Regions from separate parts of the Streptococcus constellatus subsp. constellatus genome, predicted to be linked through region 2. Evidence: predicted binding sites of a transcription regulator. Region 2 holds the regulator's gene; the other holds the start of a gene.
What was found. Region 2 encodes HrcA, which represses chaperone genes, less so after heat shock. Its sites were predicted from a motif close to TTAGCACTCNNNNNNNNNGAGTGCTAA; they were not measured.

Region 1 (10,818 bases), 110 kb from region 2:
TCAAAGAGAAATGGAAGAAACAGGCAAATAGAAGTTTAACAGTATTAAAAAGAAAATAGCTAAGTGAGTATTGAGCTGCGCCCCAAAAGTTAGATTTTTGAGTCTAACTTTTGGAGGCGCAGTTCAGCTCAAAGTTGGCTATTTTTTATTTTTGAAAATCTAGATGACAAATGTCACATTTTAATTAACAATTGTCATCTTTACAAAGTGACATTTGACAATATGAAACCGGTTCCATATTTAGTAAAATAAAGACAGGAAATGAAGGAGGAAAGAACATGAAATATCTGGTACTAGTCAGTCATGGTGGACTAGCAGAAGGAGTACAAAGCTCGCTTAAGATGTTTGCTGGTGATAAGACAGATCAAGTCATTGCAGTAGGATTAAAAGAAGGCAAGTCTGTTGATGATTTTGCTCTTGATTTTCGTCAAGCATTATCCGGTCTTAGTGTAGAAGATACGGTTTTGGTATTAGCAGATATTGTCGGAGGAAGCCCTTTGACAACAGCTTGCAACGTTTTAGCGGAACTTGACAAGTTAAATACTGCAGTCGTACTTGGTGGTCTCAATTTAACAATGGGACTCACAGGTTTAGTGATGAAAGATATGCTAGAAGGAAAAGAATTGACACAAGCTATTCTCTCAGAAGCTTCCGCAGCATTACAAGAATTTGATGTGACTTCTAGTGACGAAGAGGATGAAGACGATATTTAAAGAGTGTAAAAAGGAGATGTATCATGACAATTTCATTTGTGCGTATTGATGACCGTATGATTCATGGTCAAACAGTAACTCGCTGGGCAAAGGAATATCCTTGTGACGGTTTAGTTGCGGTCAATAATGCTGCAGCAGGAAATGCAGTTTTAAAGCAAGCCTATAAAGCAGCTTCTGATAAAAAAACATTTGTTTGGACAAAAGAAGCATGGAAAGAAAAATCACAAAAGGTATTGGATTCCGATAGTCGCTATTTCTTGATTACTAAAAATCCAATTGATATGAAAGAAATACTAGTTGATCAAGGTTTTGTGCCTGGTGATATCAAAGAAATCATCGTTGGTCCAGCTAATGATCGTCCGGGTGCTACTAAATTGGGAAACAATCAATCCATTACACAGGAAGAAGCAGAAGCACTTGAAGCAATTCAAAAAGCTGGCTATAAAGTAAAATTCCAACTCTTACCAGATGTGTCTATTGGCTATTGGGACGATTTCAAGTCTAAATTCGGTTTTTAATAAAATATAATAAGCATTAAGGAGGCTTTATTATGACAATTTCGTGGTTTCAAGCCGCTTTATTAGGGTTATTTGCCTGTCTATCATCCATGCCTGGCCTAGGTGGTACATCCATTGGTAACTATACTCTTGGACGCCCACTTGTAGGTGGTCTTGTTTCAGGACTGATCCTAGGAGATGTGAAATTAGGTATCATCTGTGGGGTTGCGATGCAACTTGTTTACATCGCTTTGGTAACACCTGGCGGTACTGTTTCAGCTGACGTTCGTGCGGTTTCTTATATTGGGATCCCTCTGGCAATGGTTGCTATTCAATCACAAGGACTGTCACTTGACTCTGCAGATGCTGCTAACTTGGCTAAATCAATGGGAACACTCGTTGGTACAGTCGGTACAGTTCTTTTCTATGGTACAGCTACTATGAATCTACTTTGGCAACATATTGGCTGGAAAGCTGTTGAAAAAGGTGAATTTAAACGCTTATATGTGGTAGACTGGGGCTTCCCATGGATTTCCCATTTAGTATTCTCATTCTTGCCAACGCTTATTATGTGTAAATTAGGTGCCGATGCGGTTACTGCTTTAAAAACAGCTCTTCCATTGGATGGTATTCCAATGAAAACCCTCTTTACGGTCGGCTCTCTCCTTCCATGTGTCGGAATTGCCATCCTCTTAAAACAAATCGTTGAAAAAGCTGTTGATTTCATTCCATTCTTTGTTGGATTTACTTTAGCAGCTTCATTAGGACTTAACCTTGTATCTTGTGCAGTCATTTCATTAATCTTTGCAGTATTATTCTATGAAATTCAAATGGCGAAAAATGTAAGAGCACAAGCGGCTGCTAGTGCAAGTTTTGATGATGACGATGAGGAGGATATTTAAAATGGTTAAATTAACGAAAAAAACATTAGGAAAATCTTTTCATCATTGGTATTATGGGAACTTAACTTGCTTCTCACAAGAACACATGCAAACCTTTGGATATCTGGCTTCAATGCTACCAATTGTGGAAGAATTATATTCTAAAAAAGAAGATCAAGCAAAAGCAATGCACACCTACACCGCATTCTTTAACACGGAGCCGCAATTAGGTGCATTGATTGTAGGGATTACAGCAGGTTTAGAAGAAGCGCGTGCGAATGGGGCTGATGGAGTAGATGATGAAACAATCAACGGTCTTCGTGCTGGTCTCATGGGACCTGTTGCAGGAATTGGTGATTCACTGATTGTTGGTACCTTGATTCCGATTATACTAGGTATTGCTCTCGGTTTGTCAAATGGTGGCTCACCACTTGGTGCGATTTTCTATATCGTGGTTTGGAACTTGCTCGCCTACTTTGGTATGAAATTCGCCTACTTTAAAGGGTACGAACTAGGAGATAAAGCAGTTGAATTTCTTGTAGGCCCTCAAGGACAAGCTATCCGTAAGTCGGTGTCTATCATTGGTGGTATGGTCATCGGTGCGGTTGCAGCGACATGGGTACCTGTTAAGACAGCTTTCAAATTGAAAGATTCTTCAGGGAAAGCCTTCTTGGTTTTACAAAGCCAATTAGACGGTGTTTATCCAGGTTTATTGACAGCTTTGTTTATCGTCTTTTGCTGGTGGTTAATGGCTAAGAAAAATCTCTCACCTATCAAAGTAATGTTGCTTCTTGTAGTAATTGCTTTCCTTGGTGTATTGGTTGGCTTCTTCAACCCAGGATTGAAATACTAAATAGGAGAAAAATATGACAGAACAAGAATTGATTCAAGGATATGAAACGGAAATTCAATACCAAAAACACATGATTGAAAATCTAGGGCGTTGGTTTAGTCTCTTCTTTACTATTGCTAGTATCGGTCTTGTTCTGGTTTATTTCTTCCGTCAGACCAATTTTATTGCCTTTGTTCTTGGAATAATCCTAGCAGTGTTGGGAATATTAGCCATGCTTGTCTTTGGTTATGGTATTTACAAAGGACGACTGAATCTTCAAAGAGTTATTGATGATTTTGAAGAAAAATTAAGATTGGCTCGATAAAAATTTATTTGCTTTCCCCTAAAAACTTTGTCGTTTGACAGAGTTTTTTTCTTGACTATTTCTGACCAAGTGATACAATAGAAAATGTAAATATTAGCACTCGTGTACATAGAGTGCTAAAACAAGATATTGGAGGTAAACAAATGCTTAAACCATTAGGCGACCGTGTGGTCCTAAAAGTAGAAGAAAGAGAACAAAAAGTTGGTGGCTTTGTCATTGCAGGCGCAGGACAAGATGCAACGAAGACGGCAAAAGTTATAGCTGTCGGGGAAGGAATTCGTACGCTCAACGGTGAACTCGTTGCTCCAAGCGTGAAGGCCGATGATACTGTTCTCGTTGAAAGCCATGCAGGAATTGAAGTCAAAGACGGCGAAGAAAAGTACCTCGTTGTCAATGAGACAAATATTCTAGCGATTGTTGAATAAATTAAACATTTATAGAAAGAGGAATTGTAAAAATGGCAAAAGATATTAAATTTTCAGCAGATGCAAGAAGTGCTATGGTACGTGGTGTCGATATTTTAGCAGATACCGTTAAAGTAACCTTAGGACCTAAAGGACGCAATGTTGTTCTTGAAAAATCATTTGGCTCACCACTCATCACAAATGACGGTGTGACTATTGCAAAAGAAATTGAACTCGAAGATCATTTTGAAAATATGGGCGCTAAGTTGGTGTCAGAAGTTGCTTCAAAAACTAATGATATCGCTGGTGACGGAACAACTACTGCGACTGTCTTGACCCAAGCCATTGTCCGTGAAGGAATCAAAAATGTAACGGCTGGTGCAAACCCAATTGGCATTCGTCGTGGTATTGAAACAGCTGTTGCAACAGCTGTTGAAGCCTTAAAAGCAAATTCTGTTCCGGTTTCTAATAAAGAAGCGATTGCGCAAGTTGCAGCTGTCTCATCACGTTCTGAAAAAGTCGGAGAATACATTTCTGAAGCTATGGAAAAAGTTGGCAACGACGGTGTCATCACTATTGAAGAATCAAAAGGAATGGAAACAGAGCTTGATGTTGTGGAAGGTATGCAGTTTGACCGTGGCTATCTTTCTCAATACATGGTAACAGATAATGAAAAAATGGTTGCTGATTTAGATAATCCATATATCTTGATTACAGATAAGAAGATTTCTAATATCCAAGAAATTCTTCCTTTGTTGGAAAATATTTTAAAAACAAGTCGTCCATTATTGATTATCGCAGATGATGTAGACGGTGAAGCTCTTCCAACTCTTGTGTTAAATAAAATCCGCGGTACTTTCAATGTAGTCGCTGTGAAAGCGCCAGGCTTCGGTGACCGTCGTAAGGCTATGTTAGAAGATATTGCGATTCTGACTGGCGGTACAGTGATTACAGAAGATCTTGGTCTAGAATTGAAAGATGCAACCATTGAAGCACTTGGACAAGCCTCAAAAGTGACTGTCGACAAAGATAGCACAGTGATTGTGGAAGGTTCAGGAGCTGCTGAAGCGATTGCTAACCGCGTGGCTGTCATTAAATCGCAAATTGAAAGTGCTACATCTGAATTTGACAAAGAAAAACTACAAGAACGTTTAGCAAAATTGTCAGGTGGTGTGGCAGTCATCAAAGTGGGTGCTGCAACAGAAACAGAACTCAAAGAAATGAAACTCCGCATTGAAGATGCCCTCAATGCAACTCGCGCCGCTGTTGAAGAAGGAATTGTCTCAGGTGGTGGAACAGCCTTTGTGAATGTTTTAAATACTGTTGAAGCCTTAGACTTATCAGGTGATGAAGCAACAGGGCGCAATATTGTGCTTCGTGCTTTGGAAGAACCTATTCGACAAATCGCTATCAATGCAGGATTTGAAGGCTCGATCGTCATTGACCGTTTGAAAAACTCTGAAGTTGGTACAGGCTTTAATGCTGCAACTGGTGAATGGGTCGACATGATTGAAGCAGGGATCATTGACCCAGTCAAGGTTACTCGTTCTGCCCTTCAAAATGCTGCGTCAGTAGCTAGCCTCATTTTAACAACAGAAGCAGTTGTTGCTAGCCAACCAGAACCAGCTAGCCCAGCTCCAGCAATGGATCCAAGCATGATGGGTGGCATGATGTAATTTAAGATATAGAGAGTTTAAAGAGTAAAACAAGCTAGAAAATCAACGAATTATTTGATGAATAAGAGAAGATTTGTTTTTCTCATACAGCTCTTAACGATGTTTAATGTTGCACGAGATTGCTTTTATGTTGAAGCGCAAACGTGCTTTTGAAGGATATAAAAAGCGAAGTGAGTCTGAGACAAAATAGTTCTCAGTCACAAAAAAGCTAGAGATTCCCAATTATGGAACTCTAGCTTTTTAAGTTTGAGTCGTTCTCTTATTGTATTTAAGGAGATTATTGGCCATGAGCACTAAACCCATGTCAATTTTCACCTGACGCTTGCCTCTTAGGTTACATCTCTTGTAACCCAAATAAGCCTTTATCTGCCCAAAGACAGGTTCCACATCAATCTTACGTTGATTGAAAATCTGTCTACCTTCGGGAGAGAAAAGCGCTTGGCATTCTTTAGCTTTTAAGTGTTGATAACGTTCGTTGATATATAGTCCCTTTTGAGGGGCTGATTTAGGTTCATCAGCGTAGTAAACCTTGATTTCCTGTTGAAAGTCCGTCTGTGTTTTCTGATGTTTGATATGATGAAAACGATAGCACCAGCCATCAGGATGAGTGTAGCTATCCTCCTTGTCATCATAGTACCAATTCGCTAAGTTTCTAGCCGACTGTTTATACCCTTTCTTCTGTTCCTGATCAAACATGGCATATTTAATCAGGTGGTTCACCTCCTTTTCATCTAAACGAAGGAGGTTCTCTTCACTTTCATATCCAGCATCTGCGACAACGGTCTTCAAGTCATGCGGATAGGTTTCAAGGAATGGCAGGAGAGTCTTGGTATCTGTCGGATTTGAGAAGACATCATAATGAAGAACAAATTGATTTTCAGTAGCGATTTGAAGATTATAACCAGCTTTGAGCTGACCATTCTTCATGTGGTCTTTTTTCATCCGCATAAAAGTGGCATCTGTATCTGTTTTGGAAAAGCTGTTACGCCCTTCAAATGTCTCTTGGTAGCCTTCATATTTTTCAGCACGTACTGAAAAATCATCCTTGACTTTACGCAGGACTTTCTTGAGTTTCCGACGTTGAGTTTTACGTTTATCCTTTCCTTTAACGGGTGTCTCCTCAATGTCTTGGTTCAGTTTTTCCAATTCTTCTTCGAGGACTTGAGCGAATTCAATCAACTGCTCTGAAGCAATCGGTTCTTCTTCGTCCAGCCTAATGGCCTGATGGATAAGGGGAGTGATTTCTTCTTGAAAATAGACCTGTATCTGTTCTTGAAGTTTGACGGAAAACTTGTCTGTGGCCTTTTTCCACACGAAACTATACTTGTTAGCGTTGGCTTCAATCTTAGTCCCGTCAATAAACAGACAATCTAAGGTCACTAACTCTTCCATTTTTAAACGAAGATTGAGGTCGATGAAAAGATCACGAATGAGCTCTTCCATTCCTTCAGCGACTCGAAAACGATTGATGGTGCGATAGCTGACAACCAACTGTCCTGTTAGGTACTGCATAGCCAGATTTTCAATCATCATTTTTTCGATTTTTCGTCCAGAGAAAATCCCTTGCGAGTAGGCAAATAGTAGAGCGGCTAAAAGCATTTTAGGGTGATAAGACGGGCGACCAAAGTTATGATAGAACGTGTGGAAGTGACGATCCTCCAAGGCATTCACCACTTTTTCAATAGTAAAGACGAGATGGTCTTGTGGCAAGAAAGAACTGATTTCTAGTGGTAAAGTTGTTTGATTTGTGTTATAGTGAATATGCATGGGATAGCCTTTCTAAATGGTTTATTGGGCAATTCTATTTTACCAAGACTATCGCAACCATGCAAAAAGCAACGGCAAATCCGTTGCTTTTTTTGTAGCAAAGGGACTATTGTCCCAGACTCACTTTTTTAAAGTTTTTAGCTGGGGTACATGTACGATCGATACAAAGAGAGCCAAAAGAATCAGAACTTTATTTTTCTTGATTGATAAATTAGTGCTGTTTGAAAAAGTTATTCTCTTTCGTCTATTTGTCTTCACTTCTTTTCTGTGGTAAAATAGTGATACATTTCTAAGGAGAAAACGATGATTGATGTTGAAGAAATTCTGAGTAAAATGAATCCCAATCAAAAGATCAATTACGATCGTGTGATGCAAAAAATGGTCAAAGTTTGGGAAGCAAATCAGAAGCGTCCTACGATTTTGATGCATACCTGTTGTGCACCATGTTCGACCTATACTCTGGAGTATTTGACCCAGTATGCGGATGTGACCGTTTATTTTGCTAATTCAAATATTCACCCTAAGGCAGAATATCAGCGCCGTGCCTATGTTGTACAAAAATTTGTTCACGATTTCAATGAAAATACTGGTAATCATGTTCAATACTTAGAAGCTACCTATGAGCCACAGGAATTTTTCCGGACAGTACACGGCTTAGAAGAAGAGCCAGAAGGTGGCGATCGTTGTAAAGTTTGCTATGATTATCGCTTGGATAAGACAGCGCAAGTGGCTGTTGATTTGGGATTTGACTATTTTGGAAGCGCCTTGACAATCAGTCCTCATAAAAATTCGCAGACAATCAATAGCGTTGGAATTGAAGTACAGAAAGTTTACGCAACGCAGTATCTTCCGAGTGATTTCAAGAAGAATCAAGGTTATAAACGCTCGGTGGAAATGTGCGAGGAGTACGATATTTATCGGCAATGTTATTGTGGTTGTGTATTTGCGGCACAGGTACAAGGAATTGATTTAGTTCAGACTAAAAAAGATGCAGTAGCCTTTTTGAAAGGGAAAGATTTAGAAAAAGATTATTCGCATATTAAATTTACCGTTACCAACAGAGAGTCTTAAAATAACTTTGTATAGGAGTCTGTCGCGCATCTTCTTATAAGGTTATTTTTGTTTGTACATTTAGAAGTTTTATATCTTGACGTCATCAATATATTGTGTTATCATTTTCTTTGGCACAATATATGGTAGTTCAACTGAGACTGATGACCTGATATTGGATAGATTTGGGAGGTGCAGGAAGATAGTGATTATTTTAGCGGGCATGATTGGGGTAGGCAAGACGACCTACACTTATCGACTAGCCGAGGAATTAGGAACGCAGCCTTTTTTTGAACCTGTAGAAGAAAACCCTATTCTGGATAAGTATTATGAAGACCCTGATAAATATGGTTTTGCTTTGCAGATTTACTTTCTAAACAAACGCTTTAAAATGATTAAAGCGGCCTATCATGATGACAATAACATTCTAGATCGTTCTATTTATGAAGATGCTCTGTTTACTTACATCAATACCCTCAAAGGCAGCATTAGTGAGCAAGAGTACAATATCTACTTGGAACTTTTGGACAATATGATGGAAGAAATCCAAGGTTTGCCTAAGAAGGCGCCAGATTTGTTGATTTATTTAGACGGAAGTTTCGATCATATTATGAACAATATCAAAAAACGTGGTCGCGATTATGAGCAACCAAATGAAGAAAATGGGCTCGCTGACTACTATCAGCTGCTTTACAAGCATTATCAAAATTGGTATGAGGATTACAACTACAGTCCTAAAATGAGAATTGCAACGGATGATTTAGATATTGCAAATCCAAGTGATTGGAATCACGTCTACCAACAAATTCAACAAAAAATGAAAACGATTGGGCTTGAAAAGTGAGTTCAATCAAAAAATCTCGAAATCGTTTCGAGATTTTTGTATACATCAATAAAAAAGAGAGACAGATGATAACTGATCGACAAACGAAAATTCTTCAAGAAGCCAGAGATTTTGCTTATGCTGAACTGAAAGACGAAACAAGCGGACATGATTGGTGGCATATTGTACGTGTCACAAATATTGCTGTAGAAATTGCCAAACAAGAACGAGCAGATGTTTTTATTTGTGAGCTAGTTGCCTTACTACATGATATAGCTGACGGGAAGTTAAATGAGAGTGAAGAAGTGGGCTTGCAAAAGGTTGAGCAATGGCTACAGAATCATCAGGCTTCAGAGGCGGAAATAGCTCATGTGTTAGAGATTGTTTCAACAATGTCATTTAAAGGTGATCATCAACAGAAGAATATCAGCACTTTGGAGTGCAAAATTGTTCAAGATGCCGACCGATTGGATGCGATTGGAGCGATTGGAATAGCGCGAGCTATGGCTTATTCAGGTCATATAGGGAGACCGATTCACGATCCAGATTTGCAGCCGAGAGAAAACATGACATTGGAAGAATATCGTACTGGGAAGAGTTCAGCTATCATGCATTTCTATGAGAAATTACTCAAATTAAAAGACATGATGAATACCGCTGCTGCTCAAAAAATGGCAGAAAGTAGACATCACTTTTTGGAAGAATACTTAGATCAATTCTATGCTGAATGGAATGCGAAAAAGTGACAAATAAGATATGAAAAAGCTGAGAATGTAACTTCCCAGCTATTTTAATATGCCCAAAATGGCAGCTAGATTATTTACGAAAGGCATCAACGATATAGGTAAAACCAGCAATTAAAAATGCAAAAGCAACGGCATAAATGACAAAGACGCTTGTAGCTATTGGATTGAACAAAATGACTAATCTAAGCAGAAATACAAGTAGCGCCACCCACATGATGTGATTGCCAATAGCAGAGAAAATCAGTCTTAGACAATTACCTTTAAAGAAAGGAATAATGGCTTCTACAATTAACCAAATTCCTAAAATGGTTGGAATGATGACAGGTAAGGTCACAATCCATAGGCAACGAGGTAAAGAGCTAAGAGCAGGTTGATAATCCTTGGAAAAGATAAACAGGTGAGCGAAGCTCTTTTGGTACAGAGAAATAGCTTAAAATAGCTGCTATAGAAGTAACCAGTAAACCAAATGCAATCCACCAGCTGTAAGCAACAAGATTAGCTGCTGGGTTTGTAAATAGAAAAAGTGCTAATAAAACAAGAACAGTTCCTGCAAGAAATAGCAATAAACGATTAGAAAATTTCATTTCAATACCCCCTATATAGTATAGTTTGAGAATGAAAGCATTTTAACTCTTATGATGGGAGATGTCAAGAAAGGAAATAGATAGTTTGAGAATTTTAGTATGGCTTTTTGTGAAACAAAAAAGGCTGTTTTATTATTTTTTGTAACTATAACAAGGTTAAAAGATTATAAGTGAGAATAACAAAAAGAGTCTGAGACAAAATAGTTCTCAGTCACAAAAAAGCTAGAGATTCCCAATTATGGAACTCTAGCTTTTTAAGTTTGAGTCGTTCTCTTATTGTATTTAAGGAGATTATTGGCCATGAGCACTAAACCCATGTCAATTTTCACCTGACGCTTGCCTCTTAGGTTACATCTCTTGTAACCCAAATAAGCCTTTATCTGCCCAAAGACAGGTTCCACATCAATCTTACGTTGATTGAAAATCTGTCTACCTTCGGGAGAGAAAAGCGCTTGGCATTCTTTAGCTTTTAAGTGTTGATAACGTTCGTTGATATATAGTCCCTTTTGAGGGGCTGATT
Region 2 (10,818 bases):
GTTGGTCCAGCCAAATGACGATTTTTCTCTGTTAAAATTCTATCAATTTGCTCAACTGGCATTCGTTTATTTCCAATTTTCAATAAAGTACCGACCATATTGCGAATTTGCTTATACAAGAAGCCATTGCCAGAGAAAGTAAAAATCAGAAAGTTGCGCTTCTCATCAAAATCTAAGTATGCTTTTGTAATCGTCCGAACTTTATTTTCCACACTAGTCCCTGAAGCTGTAAAACCTGTAAAATCATGAGTTCCTTCTAACTTTTCAATAGCTTCTTCAATCAAACTCAAATCAAGCGGATAAGGGTAATGGGTTGCATAATGGCGCATCATAGGATTTTTAGGACGCCCGATATCCACTATAAATTCATAGGTCTTGCTGTGTTTACAATATCTTGAATGAAAATCTTCATTCACCTCTTCTACGCTAATAAAATCAATGTCTTCTGGTGTCTGCGTATCAAGTGCGAAACGTAGTTTTTCTTCATCCCTTTTTTGTGGTAAATTAAAATGAATTACCTGCCCCAAAGCATGAACGCCACTGTCTGTGCGTCCAGCTCCATGAACGATGACAGGCTTTCCTCTATTGATTTTAGTTAAAGTCTTTTCAATCTCTTCTTGAACGCTGCGAGCATGAGGTTGCCGCTGAAAACCAGCAAAGTCATGACCATCGTAAGAAATAATCGCTTTATATCGTGTCATGTGTTTATTGTAACAAGAAATAAATTGGAAAACAAGAAACTAAAAACACAACTGTCCGGGGACAGATTTTCATTAAAAATATGCTACACTAGAATACGGAGGAAAGATAAATGACTGATATTACTTTTTGCGAAAAGAAATCTCGATTTCGTTACAAAGCTGCTGCCGTCATTATTGAAGAAGGCGCGCTTGCTTTTATGACCAATCCAAACGAGGATTATTTTTATCCTTTAGGTGGAGCTGTTCAGCTAGGAGAAACTTCAGAAGAAGCTGTTCTTCGAGAAATTAAGGAAGAAACTGGACAGGACTACGAAATCGATCGATTGCTGTTCATTCACGAAAATTTTTTCCAACAAAGTTCTGGCAAATTAGCCGGTCTGAATTGCCATGAAATTTCCTTTTATTACTTGATGAAGTCAAAAGGCCAGCAGTTCCCAAGCTTTTCTGCTGCCGAAACAGTTGAATGGATTCCACTAGATCGAATGGATGAGTATCAAGCCTACCCAAATTTTCTAGCAAAACTTGTTTCCACACAACCAACTGGTATCAAGCGCGTCATCACCAAAGATGAAAAACACACAATTTTATCCTTATAATATAAAAGAGCAGCGTCAAACTGCTCTTTTCTTATTGCTCAAAGGCATCTTTCATTTTATCAAAGAAGCCCTTTTTCTTTGGATTGACTTTAATATCACCAGCTTCTGCGAACTCTTTCAACGCTGCTTTTTGTTTGTCGTTAAGTCCTGTCGGTGTTACAACATTAACTGTGACATACTGGTCACCCATGCTTCCGCCACGCAAGCTCGGAGCTCCTTTGCCACGCAGACGGAAACGTTTGCCAGTCTGTGTTCCTTCTGGGATATTCAGCTCCACATCCCCGTGAACAGTTGGAATATCCACACTGTCACCTAAAGCTGCTTGGACAAAGTTGAGATTGAGCTTGTAGTAAATGGTAGATCCGTCTCGCTCAAACTTATCGCTCGGCTCAACTTGGACCACGACATAAAGGTCACCATAAGGACCGCCATTAAACCCTGCTTCACCTTGACCAGACAGACGAACCTGCTGACCAGTTTCAACACCTGCTGGGATTTTTACATGGACACTATGAGCTTGTTTTTCATGCCCTGTTCCGTGACAGGTTTGGCAAGGTTCTTTAATTTCTTGCCCTCGCCCATGACAGACATCACAAGTTACTTGGCGACGCATCATACCAAGAGGAGTTTGCGTATCAACATTAATCACTCCTGCTCCGTGACAGCGACTACAAGTGACTGGACTAGTTCCTGGTTTCGCACCCGAACCATGACAAGTATGGCAGGTGGCCTCACGATGATATTTAATTTCTTTATCTGTACCAAAAATGGCTTCTTCAAACTTCAGGTTGACCCGATATTGAAGGTCATCCCCTTGACGAGGTGCGTTTGGATTGCGACTTGCACCGCCTCCACCAAAGAAGCTAGAGAAAATATCTTCAAAGCCACCAAAGCTAGAACCATCAAAGCCACCGAAACCGCCAGTTCCACCGCCGAAGCCGGCATTAGCACCTGCGGTACCATATTGATCATAGGCTGCCCGTTTTTGCTCATCGCTCAAGGTTTCATAAGCCTCTTGGACTTCTTTATATTTTTCTTCAGCACCTGGTTCTTTATTGATGTCTGGATGATACTTTTTAGATAATTTCCGATAGGCTCTCTTGATCTCGTCTTGAGAAGCATTCTTGGAGACGCCTAGACGGTCATAATATTCTGTATTGTTCATTTAAGATACCAAGACCGTAAAATTCGACTGAAAAATAGGAAATCAGGCGACGGAGCGATGCTCCTAGGCTGATTTCTCTTTTTTCTGAGAATTTAGGTCGGGTTCAGTTCCTTTCTAACTTAGTATAAGAAAGAACCGGAAGTTTCCATTCCAATTTCTTTCTTACCGAAAAACAGAGGCTGGCTTACAACCTCTGGATTTCTTCCTATCATTACGACGTTCGAGTTTTAAAAATCAAACTAGTAATGCTGAATCGAGCACGCCCTAACCTCTTGGTGAAAAAGATAAATCTTTCTAGAAACTAAAGTTTCTGCATCAGATTTCCTATTTTCACTGTGAGGTTTTAACGGGCTTTGCATCTTATTTTTCAGTAAACTCTCCGTCTACGACGTCATCGCCTGCGTTTCCTGTTGCTTGTGCGCCTTCTGCTCCTGCTTGAGCTTGTTGAGCTGCTGCGGCTTGTTCGTAGAGTTTAACAGCAAGTCCTTGAGCTTTTTCGTTCAAAGCTTCGAGTTTTGCTTTCATTTCGTCCAAGTTGTTGTCTTCTTGAGCTTTCTTAAGGTCATCAAGGGCAGCTTGGGCAGCATCACGTTCTGCGTCGAAGCCTTTGCCTTCAGTTTCCTTGATAGTCTTTTCAGTTGCAAAGATAGCTTGGTCTACTTCGTTACGAAGGTCTACTTCTTCTTTACGTTTCTTATCTGCTTCAGCATTTGCTTCTGCATCTTTCATCATACGGTCGATTTCTTCATCAGTCAAACCTGAGTTAGATTGGATGACAATTGTTTGTTCTTTTTGAGTTCCAAGGTCTTTAGCCTTAACAGATACAATACCGTTCTTGTCAATGTCAAATGTCACTTCGATTTGAGGAATTCCACGAGGTGCAGCTGGGATATCAGTCAATTGGAAACGTCCAAGAGTCTTGTTATCTGCTGCCATTGGGCGTTCACCTTGAAGAACATGGATATCAACGGCTGGTTGGTTATCTGCTGCAGTTGAAAAGACTTGTGATTTAGAAGTTGGAATAGTAGTGTTGCGATCGATAAGTTTTGTGAAGACGCCACCCATTGTTTCGATACCAAGTGACAATGGAGTTACGTCAAGAAGGACAACGTCTTTGACATCACCAGTAATAACACCACCTTGGATAGCAGCACCCATGGCAACTACTTCATCAGGGTTAACTGATTTGTTTGGTTCTTTACCAGTTTCAGCCTTAACAGCTTCCACAACGGCAGGGATACGAGTTGATCCACCAACTAGGATAACTTCATCGATTTCTGACAGAGAAAGTCCAGCGTCAGATAGAGCACGACGAACAGGACCTTTTGTACGTTCTACAAGATCACGTGTTAAATCATCAAATTTAGCACGAGTCAAGGTCATTTCCAAGTGAAGAGGTCCAGCAGCACCCGCAGTGATAAATGGCAAGCTGATTTGTGTTGAAGTCACACCTGAAAGGTCTTTCTTAGCTTTTTCAGCTGCATCTTTCAAACGTTGAACAGCCATCTTGTCAGCTGACAAGTCGATACCATTTTCTTTCTTGAATTCTGCTACCAAGTAGTCGATAATCTTTTGGTCAAAGTCGTCACCACCGAGTTTGTTGTCCCCTGCAGTTGCCAATACATCAAAGACACCGTCACCGAGTTCAAGGATAGACACGTCGAATGTACCACCACCAAGGTCGAATACCAAGACTTTTTCTTCTTTGTCAGTCTTGTCCAAACCATAAGCAAGAGCTGCTGCTGTTGGTTCGTTAACAATACGTTCTACTTCAAGACCAGCGATTTTACCAGCGTCTTTTGTTGCTTGACGTTGGGCATCGTTAAAGTAGGCTGGAACTGTGATAACAGCCTTCGTTACTTTTTCACCAAGGTAGTCTTCAGCATAACCTTTCAAGTATTGAAGGATCATAGCTGAGATTTCTTGTGGAGTGTATTCTTTACCGTTAGCAGAAACTTTTTCAGAAGTTCCCATCTTAGATTTGATAGAGATAACAGTATCTGGGTTTGTAACTGCTTGGCGTTTTGCTGCATCACCAACAATGATTTCACCATTTTTGAATGACACTACAGACGGAGTTGTGCGGTTTCCTTCTGGGTTTGCGATGATTTTGCTTTCAGTTCCTTCAAGAACTGCAACTGCTGAGTTTGTTGTACCTAAGTCAATACCGATAATTTTAGACATAATAATGATACCAAGAACGCCGACAATGCGACTGAAAATTAGGGAACCAACGAAGCATTCGATGAATGCCAGGCGGTTTATCTATTTTCCGAGCATTTCGTTCGGGTTCAAATCCTTTCTTATTTCCTATTTTTACTTTAATTTTCTTTTTGATACTCTTCTTAGGTGGCGACGCCGTCAGAGCTTGACTTCGTCAATCTCTTTGACTAAACTTTGAGCCTAAAGTCTCAAAGTTTGCGTAAGTAGCGCCACGACAAAGAGTATCGTCTTTGGTTCGCTTCGCTCATCAGAAGCAAAGCTAAACGAATGTTTTCTTCCTTCATAGTTTATTGTCGTTTCGGACAAGCTTTACGCAGTAGCTGATTGGCAGTTCACTTCGCAAACGCTCGTGACCAGCCTAATCACCCTTGCGGGGCTGCGTCAACGAAATCACAGATTTCTGACTTACCGCCTAATTATAAACAACCACCATTGCTGGTCGAAGAATACGATCGTGAAGTTTGTAGCCTTTTTGGAAGACCTGTGCGATGGTATCTGCTGGGTGCTCGTCGTCAGCTGGAACTGTTTGGATGGCCATGTGATAGTTATGGTCAAATGCTCCGTCAGCTGCGATTTCTTCAATTCCCTCTTCCTTCAGAGCGTGAATTAAGCTTTCCTGCACCATCTCTAAGCCTTTTTTGACATCATCCGTCAACCCTTCGACAGCCAGGGCTCGCTCTAAATTGTCCAACGAAGGCAAGATAGCTTTTGCCAGGTCTTGACTGCGGTATCTTTGCAGCTGCTGGCGTTCTTCATTTGCTCGGCGCTGGATGTTCTGCATTTCTGCATGAGCACGGAGATATTTGTTTTCAAAATCTTCTGCCCGCTCATTAGCTAGTTCTAATTCTGTTTTTTCAGGACTTACTGATTCAACCTGCTCAGTTGTTTCTACAGCTTCCTCTTTTACTTCTACATCTTCTGGATGTTCTTCTTGTTTATGTTTTGCCACAAGGCACCTCCTTTTTAGGAATATTTATACTATAATTAATGGACTTCATAGTGATTACTACTCAGATATCGATAAAAATCAGTCAATTTCATGGTCAGCACACGGTTGACAACATTCATCTGGCTAACCAGCCGTTGGTAATCAAGATTAACCGGACCAACAACTGCCAGCACCCCAAAACCTCGATAAGGAATGAGGAATTTGCTGGAAATTAGAGTCAAATCAGCCAAACAGCTTTCTCTGCTGTCTGCCACGCGCACACTTTGCATCTGATCTTCAGCTAAACTATCTCGAAGCTCAAAAGCTACTTTTTGGGGCTGATCAAAGAACTGATAACTCTCTAAATCTGCAAAATCTAATAATCTTACCTTCCCAGACACAATGACATTTTCTTTGAAAATATCACTAAAGATATGCTCGAAAAGATCCAGAACATTGTCGGTCGTTGTAAAATAACGCTGGATAATCTGAGGAATCTCTGTTCGGATTTTATAGTGAATATCAAGAACTGTTTGTCCTAAAAAACGATCTTGAATCAATTCTTTCAGCTGAACCAAATCACCTCGTAGGAAATTACGGGGGATCACGAACTGGCTGGTAATCGTATTGGACTCATCTAAAGTGAAAACTGCTAAAGCTGTATGTTGGCTGAGAATCACGATGTCAAAAGCAGTCAAGCGTTGTTGACTTGGCTCTACATCAAGTGCTGCCACTGTACATCCGCTCAACATTGAAAGAACATCTGCTGCCTGTTGAAGAACATCCTCTAACTTGAAGAATTCACGATCAAATGCCTTTATCACTTCATAGAGTTCATTTTCAGCAAGACGATCAAAGGAAAGTGAATGTTTGACAAAGTATTGAAAACCTGCAACACTAGGCTTACGGCCACTTGATGTGTGTGCTTTTTCTAAAAGGCCTTGTTTTTCAAGAATAGCCATATCATTACGAATCGTCGCACTGCTTGATTTGATTGACTCTTGTAGCGCTTTGGATCCGACTGGCTCGTGGGTCTTGGTAAAGATATCAATAATCAAATTCAAAATCTCATTTTGACGCTCCGTGACCACGGCATCACCTCCAATCAAGATTCCAATCTCAATTAGCACTCAACCGACTCGAGTGCTAACTCATGATTCTATTATACACTCTTCCACACCAAAGTCAAGACAAAAACTCAAAAAATTAGCACTCTTTTTACAAGAGTGCTAAAAATCAGACTTAAGATGAAGTATTTGCACATCATTCTTCTATTATCTTAAACCCTAAGCTAGTGCTATCACGGAGAAACATCTGAACAGTTTCCAATGAATACTCATATAGATCTTTGCCATTGAGAGATAATTTTTGAATCAAATCTGGTGTACAAGTGATAATATCTACACCTAACTCGTCTGCTTGATAAATATTGTATGCTTCTCGTGGACTCGCCCACAGCAATTCCACACTAGATTTTTGATGACATAAAGTCAAAGATTCTTTCATAATCGGTATCGGATCCACACCTGTATCAGCTATCCGCCCCGCAAAGACAGAAACGATTGATGGCAGTCCTGCCTTTAAAACTGGCACAATTTCCTTGACTTGTTCTACAGTAAACACCGCTGTCACATTAACTTTAATTCCTTTAGATGTTAATCGATCAATGAGAGGAAGAGTTGATTCACCTCGAGAATTGATGCCCGGAATTTTCACATAGACATTTTCACCGAGAGAAGCTAAGAATTCCGCTTCTTTCTCCATGATTTCCATCTCGTCTGAAAACACCTCAAATGACACTGGAAATTCTGTAATTTTTGTCAACACTTCTTTGGCAAATTCTACATAACTTGTAATGCCCGCTTTTTTCATTAGACTAGGATTGGTCGTAAAACCCGATACTAACCCAGACTCTAAATCCTTTAACATCTTATCCAATACCGCACCATCTGAGTAAACTTTAATAGATAATGTTTTAACCATATTTTTCTCCTTTATGTTATTCTTCAGAAATATTATTTAAAGCTGTATTTCCCTTTGTAATGATGGATGGTAACAGTAAAACCACGACTAAAACCGCTACAATCAGATAAACACCGATTTGTCCAATGGAATTTCCAACATTACCCAGCAAAATTCCAAATACGCCAAAGTCAAAATCGCCAAACGTTGTATTTGCAAAACCCAATTTTCCTAAAACGGGTAAGAGCGTTGCAGGAAGAAAGGCTAGAAACAAGCCATTTACAAAAGATCCCAAAATAGCTCCACGTCTCCCCCCTGTTGCATTTCCGAATATTCCAGCAGTTGCTCCACAGAAAAAGTGAGGCACCATACCAGGGACAATCAAAACACCACCAATTGCTCCTAACACGAACATACCAAGCAAACCTCCAAGGAAACTAAAAGCAAAACCGAGAATAACAGCCGTCGGAGCATAAGGAAAGAATACAGCACAATCCACAGCAGGAACAGCATTCGGAATCAATTTCATTGCGATACCTTGGAAAGCTGGAATCAAATCTGCCAAAATCATCCGAACACCAGCATAAACGATAGCGACACCAACTGCGAATGTCAAACCGCCTACAATAGCAAAGATGAACGGATTTTTCCCTGCTGCTAATTCTGTTACAGTTTTAGGATTATTGATGAGACAGGCTACAACTGCAATGAGGTAAAATACGACCATTACCAAGCCTGTCGAAATGGTTGTATTTCTCAAAAAACTCCACTTCTCAGAGATATGCAATTCTTCCGTACTGGGACTGTTTTTGCCAACTTTAGAACCAATCCAAGCTGACAGATAGTAACCCAGACTACCAAAATGTCCCATAGCAATCTCATCTCCATCGGTGACTTTCAGAGTATACTTTTGCCCGATAGCTGGCGAAATTGCAGACCAGGCCCCAAGAATAAAGCCGCCAACCGCAACTAAAGCCATTCCTTTAAAGCCAATCGCTCCCAATACTGCAGACAAAAGACAAGCCATAAAGAAACTATGGTGTCCTGTTAAAAAGATATATTTGAATCGCGTGAAACGTGCAAACAAAATATTTAAAACCAAGCCAACAATCAAGATTGACATGGTTTCAACACCTAAAATCTTTTGAGCTACCGAAGTTACAGCTTCATTATTTGGTACAACCCCTGTAATGCCAAAGCCTTGGTCAATCAAAGTAGCCAAAGGAGCTAGGTTTTGTTGGATAACAGTCGCTCCAGCAGCTAACATCAAATACCCTAGAATAGGTCCTAATGTTCCTGTCAACACCTTGTGACTCGGAGTGCGCAAAGCGACTAAGCCAACGAAGGCAATCAGGCCCATCAAAAACGCAGGTTCGCTCAAAATATTTTGTAAAAAAGTCAGTACTCCATTCATCATAAAACCTCCATTCTTATTAAGGATTCATTTCTTCTAAAACTGGAACCAAATCTGCTTCAATCTTCTTACGATTTGTGTAGCTTTTGACAATACAGACTTTGGTTTCTACTGGAAAAATATCTTTAAATTCTTTAACTGTTACGTAAAGATCGGCACCTTTTCCGACTGCAGCATTTGAGTCACAAGACTCTACCTCCACTTCGATACCCAAATCTTTAGCTATTGCTTCCACCTTTAAACGTAGTAAAAGACTGCTGCCGATACCATTTCCACAAACTGTTACAATTTTAATCATAGCTTTCTCCTTTCTCAATTGCTTCTGTGATGATGCATAGTATTTCATCAATTGTTTCCGCCCTAATTAAGCTCCCTACTACTCCTTCATCATCCAAAATCATTGCCAGCTCCTGTAACGATTTCAAATGAGAAGTCGAATCAACTGCAGCCAAGACAAAAATTAGTTGAACTTGCTTTTCCTCATCTCCTTCATCTGTTATATCAAAATCCACAGGTTGTTTGAGTTGCAATAAACTAATTCCCAATTTATCAACTCCGTATTCAGGCGATGCATGTGGAACAGCAACCCTTGGTGCCAGTACAATATATGGTCCCATTTGCTCCACCGAATCAATCATCCCTTCCACATAAGATTGGTGGATATAACCTTGTTCCAGCAATGGAGCAGATGCCACTTGAATCGCTTTCTTCCAATCAGGCACACACTCTATCTGCCTTATTAATTTTCTTTCCAGTAAATCTACCAAACCATATCCTCCTAGTTCTTGTTTTTCTTGATTACCCATGATGTAAGTCGATAATTCTCTGCGAAGCTTACTCATATCCTTAATCTCTGCATGCCTATGGATAATCTGCAATAATTCTTCAACAGAAATTCCCATTTCATCTATATTAAAGTCGGTACAAACTTGTTTTTTCAACATGATTTTCTCCATTGAATTCATCAGAGGTTTTAACAAATAAAGTGGCTTATTCGTTTCAAAATAAATTGTTGAAAAAATCATGTCGTAAGTAGAAACACCAATTTCTTTCACCTGTTTTAGCTGGTGCACCTCTCGAAATACCATTTTAGGAAATAGCTGCTTTAACTCCGACTGAAGAATCAAAGAAGAACTAACACCATTTGGACAAATAGTTAGAGCAGTCAACTTCGCACTCTGATTTGATGTCCCAATCTGCTCCAGATACCCACCAAAATGAATGGTGAAATAAGCAATTTCATCATTGCTAATCGTCTTTTTCAAATATTTTTCCAAAGGGCTCAAACTTCGCCTTACAAGATGAAAGAGTGAATTGAAATCCTTTAGAATCTGCTCTTTTAAAGGATTATTCAATGGAATATCAAACAAAAGTCGATAAAAAGCCGGATAAAGATGAGCATATAAATCTTTTCTAAATTGAATGGAATCTCTAAATTCAATCCCTGTATAAGCTTTTACTTGATTGATAATCCGATCCATAATGAAAATCATTAACGGGTCTGGATTGTCTATCAAATCTCCTTGAATACATCCTGCTAACCGACTCATGATAAAATAACGTTTCTGCTCTAGCAAAGGATAAGAAACCACCAACTCTTTCACAAGTCTCCCTATGGAAGATTGTTCCATTTTCGATAAATATGGAGGTCCAATGACAGTCTGTTCTTCCCATTGTTGGCTAACCAAAACTGCTAATAAGTAGCTCACTGCTTTGGTTTTTTCAAAAATAAAAACCAAATGATATTGACAGCCCAAATCATATAAGAAGTTATAAATCTCTTCAACATTTATTTGAATCTGGCATTCATCCAGCACATATTTGATGAC

Region 1: the regulator HrcA is predicted to act here: its motif matches at 3,342-3,368, upstream of groES (co-chaperone GroES).

Annotation. Positions count from the first base shown of each region.
Region 1 covers NZ_AP014647.1:1,637,689-1,648,506, reverse strand. Annotated here, with positions in the region: gene SCSC_RS08080 (ABC transporter substrate-binding protein) at 1-31, shown strand, start outside; gene SCSC_RS08075 (PTS sugar transporter subunit IIA) at 279-713, shown strand; gene SCSC_RS08070 (PTS sugar transporter subunit IIB) at 737-1,231, shown strand; gene SCSC_RS08065 (PTS mannose/fructose/sorbose/N-acetylgalactosamine transporter subunit IIC) at 1,264-2,112, shown strand; gene SCSC_RS08060 (PTS system mannose/fructose/sorbose family transporter subunit IID) at 2,114-2,944, shown strand; gene SCSC_RS08055 (hypothetical protein) at 2,958-3,248, shown strand; gene groES (co-chaperone GroES) at 3,392-3,673, shown strand; gene groL (chaperonin GroEL) at 3,706-5,328, shown strand; gene SCSC_RS08040 (IS1182 family transposase) at 5,569-7,095, opposite strand; gene SCSC_RS08035 (epoxyqueuosine reductase QueH) at 7,399-8,166, shown strand; gene SCSC_RS08030 (deoxynucleoside kinase) at 8,351-8,989, shown strand; gene SCSC_RS08025 (HD domain-containing protein) at 9,055-9,714, shown strand; partial or broken gene SCSC_RS08020 (DUF308 domain-containing protein) at 9,785-10,298, opposite strand; gene SCSC_RS08015 (IS1182 family transposase) at 10,553-10,818, opposite strand, start outside.
Region 2 covers NZ_AP014647.1:1,529,068-1,539,885, forward strand. Annotated here, with positions in the region: gene truA (tRNA pseudouridine(38-40) synthase TruA) at 1-701, opposite strand, end outside; gene SCSC_RS07520 (NUDIX hydrolase) at 812-1,297, shown strand; gene dnaJ (molecular chaperone DnaJ) at 1,329-2,462, opposite strand; gene dnaK (molecular chaperone DnaK) at 2,823-4,646, opposite strand; gene grpE (nucleotide exchange factor GrpE) at 5,098-5,634, opposite strand; gene hrcA (heat-inducible transcriptional repressor HrcA) at 5,670-6,704, opposite strand; gene SCSC_RS07545 (transaldolase) at 6,877-7,596, opposite strand; gene ulaA (PTS ascorbate transporter subunit IIC) at 7,613-8,989, opposite strand; gene SCSC_RS07555 (PTS sugar transporter subunit IIB) at 9,009-9,287, opposite strand; gene SCSC_RS07560 (BglG family transcription antiterminator) at 9,280-10,818, opposite strand, start outside.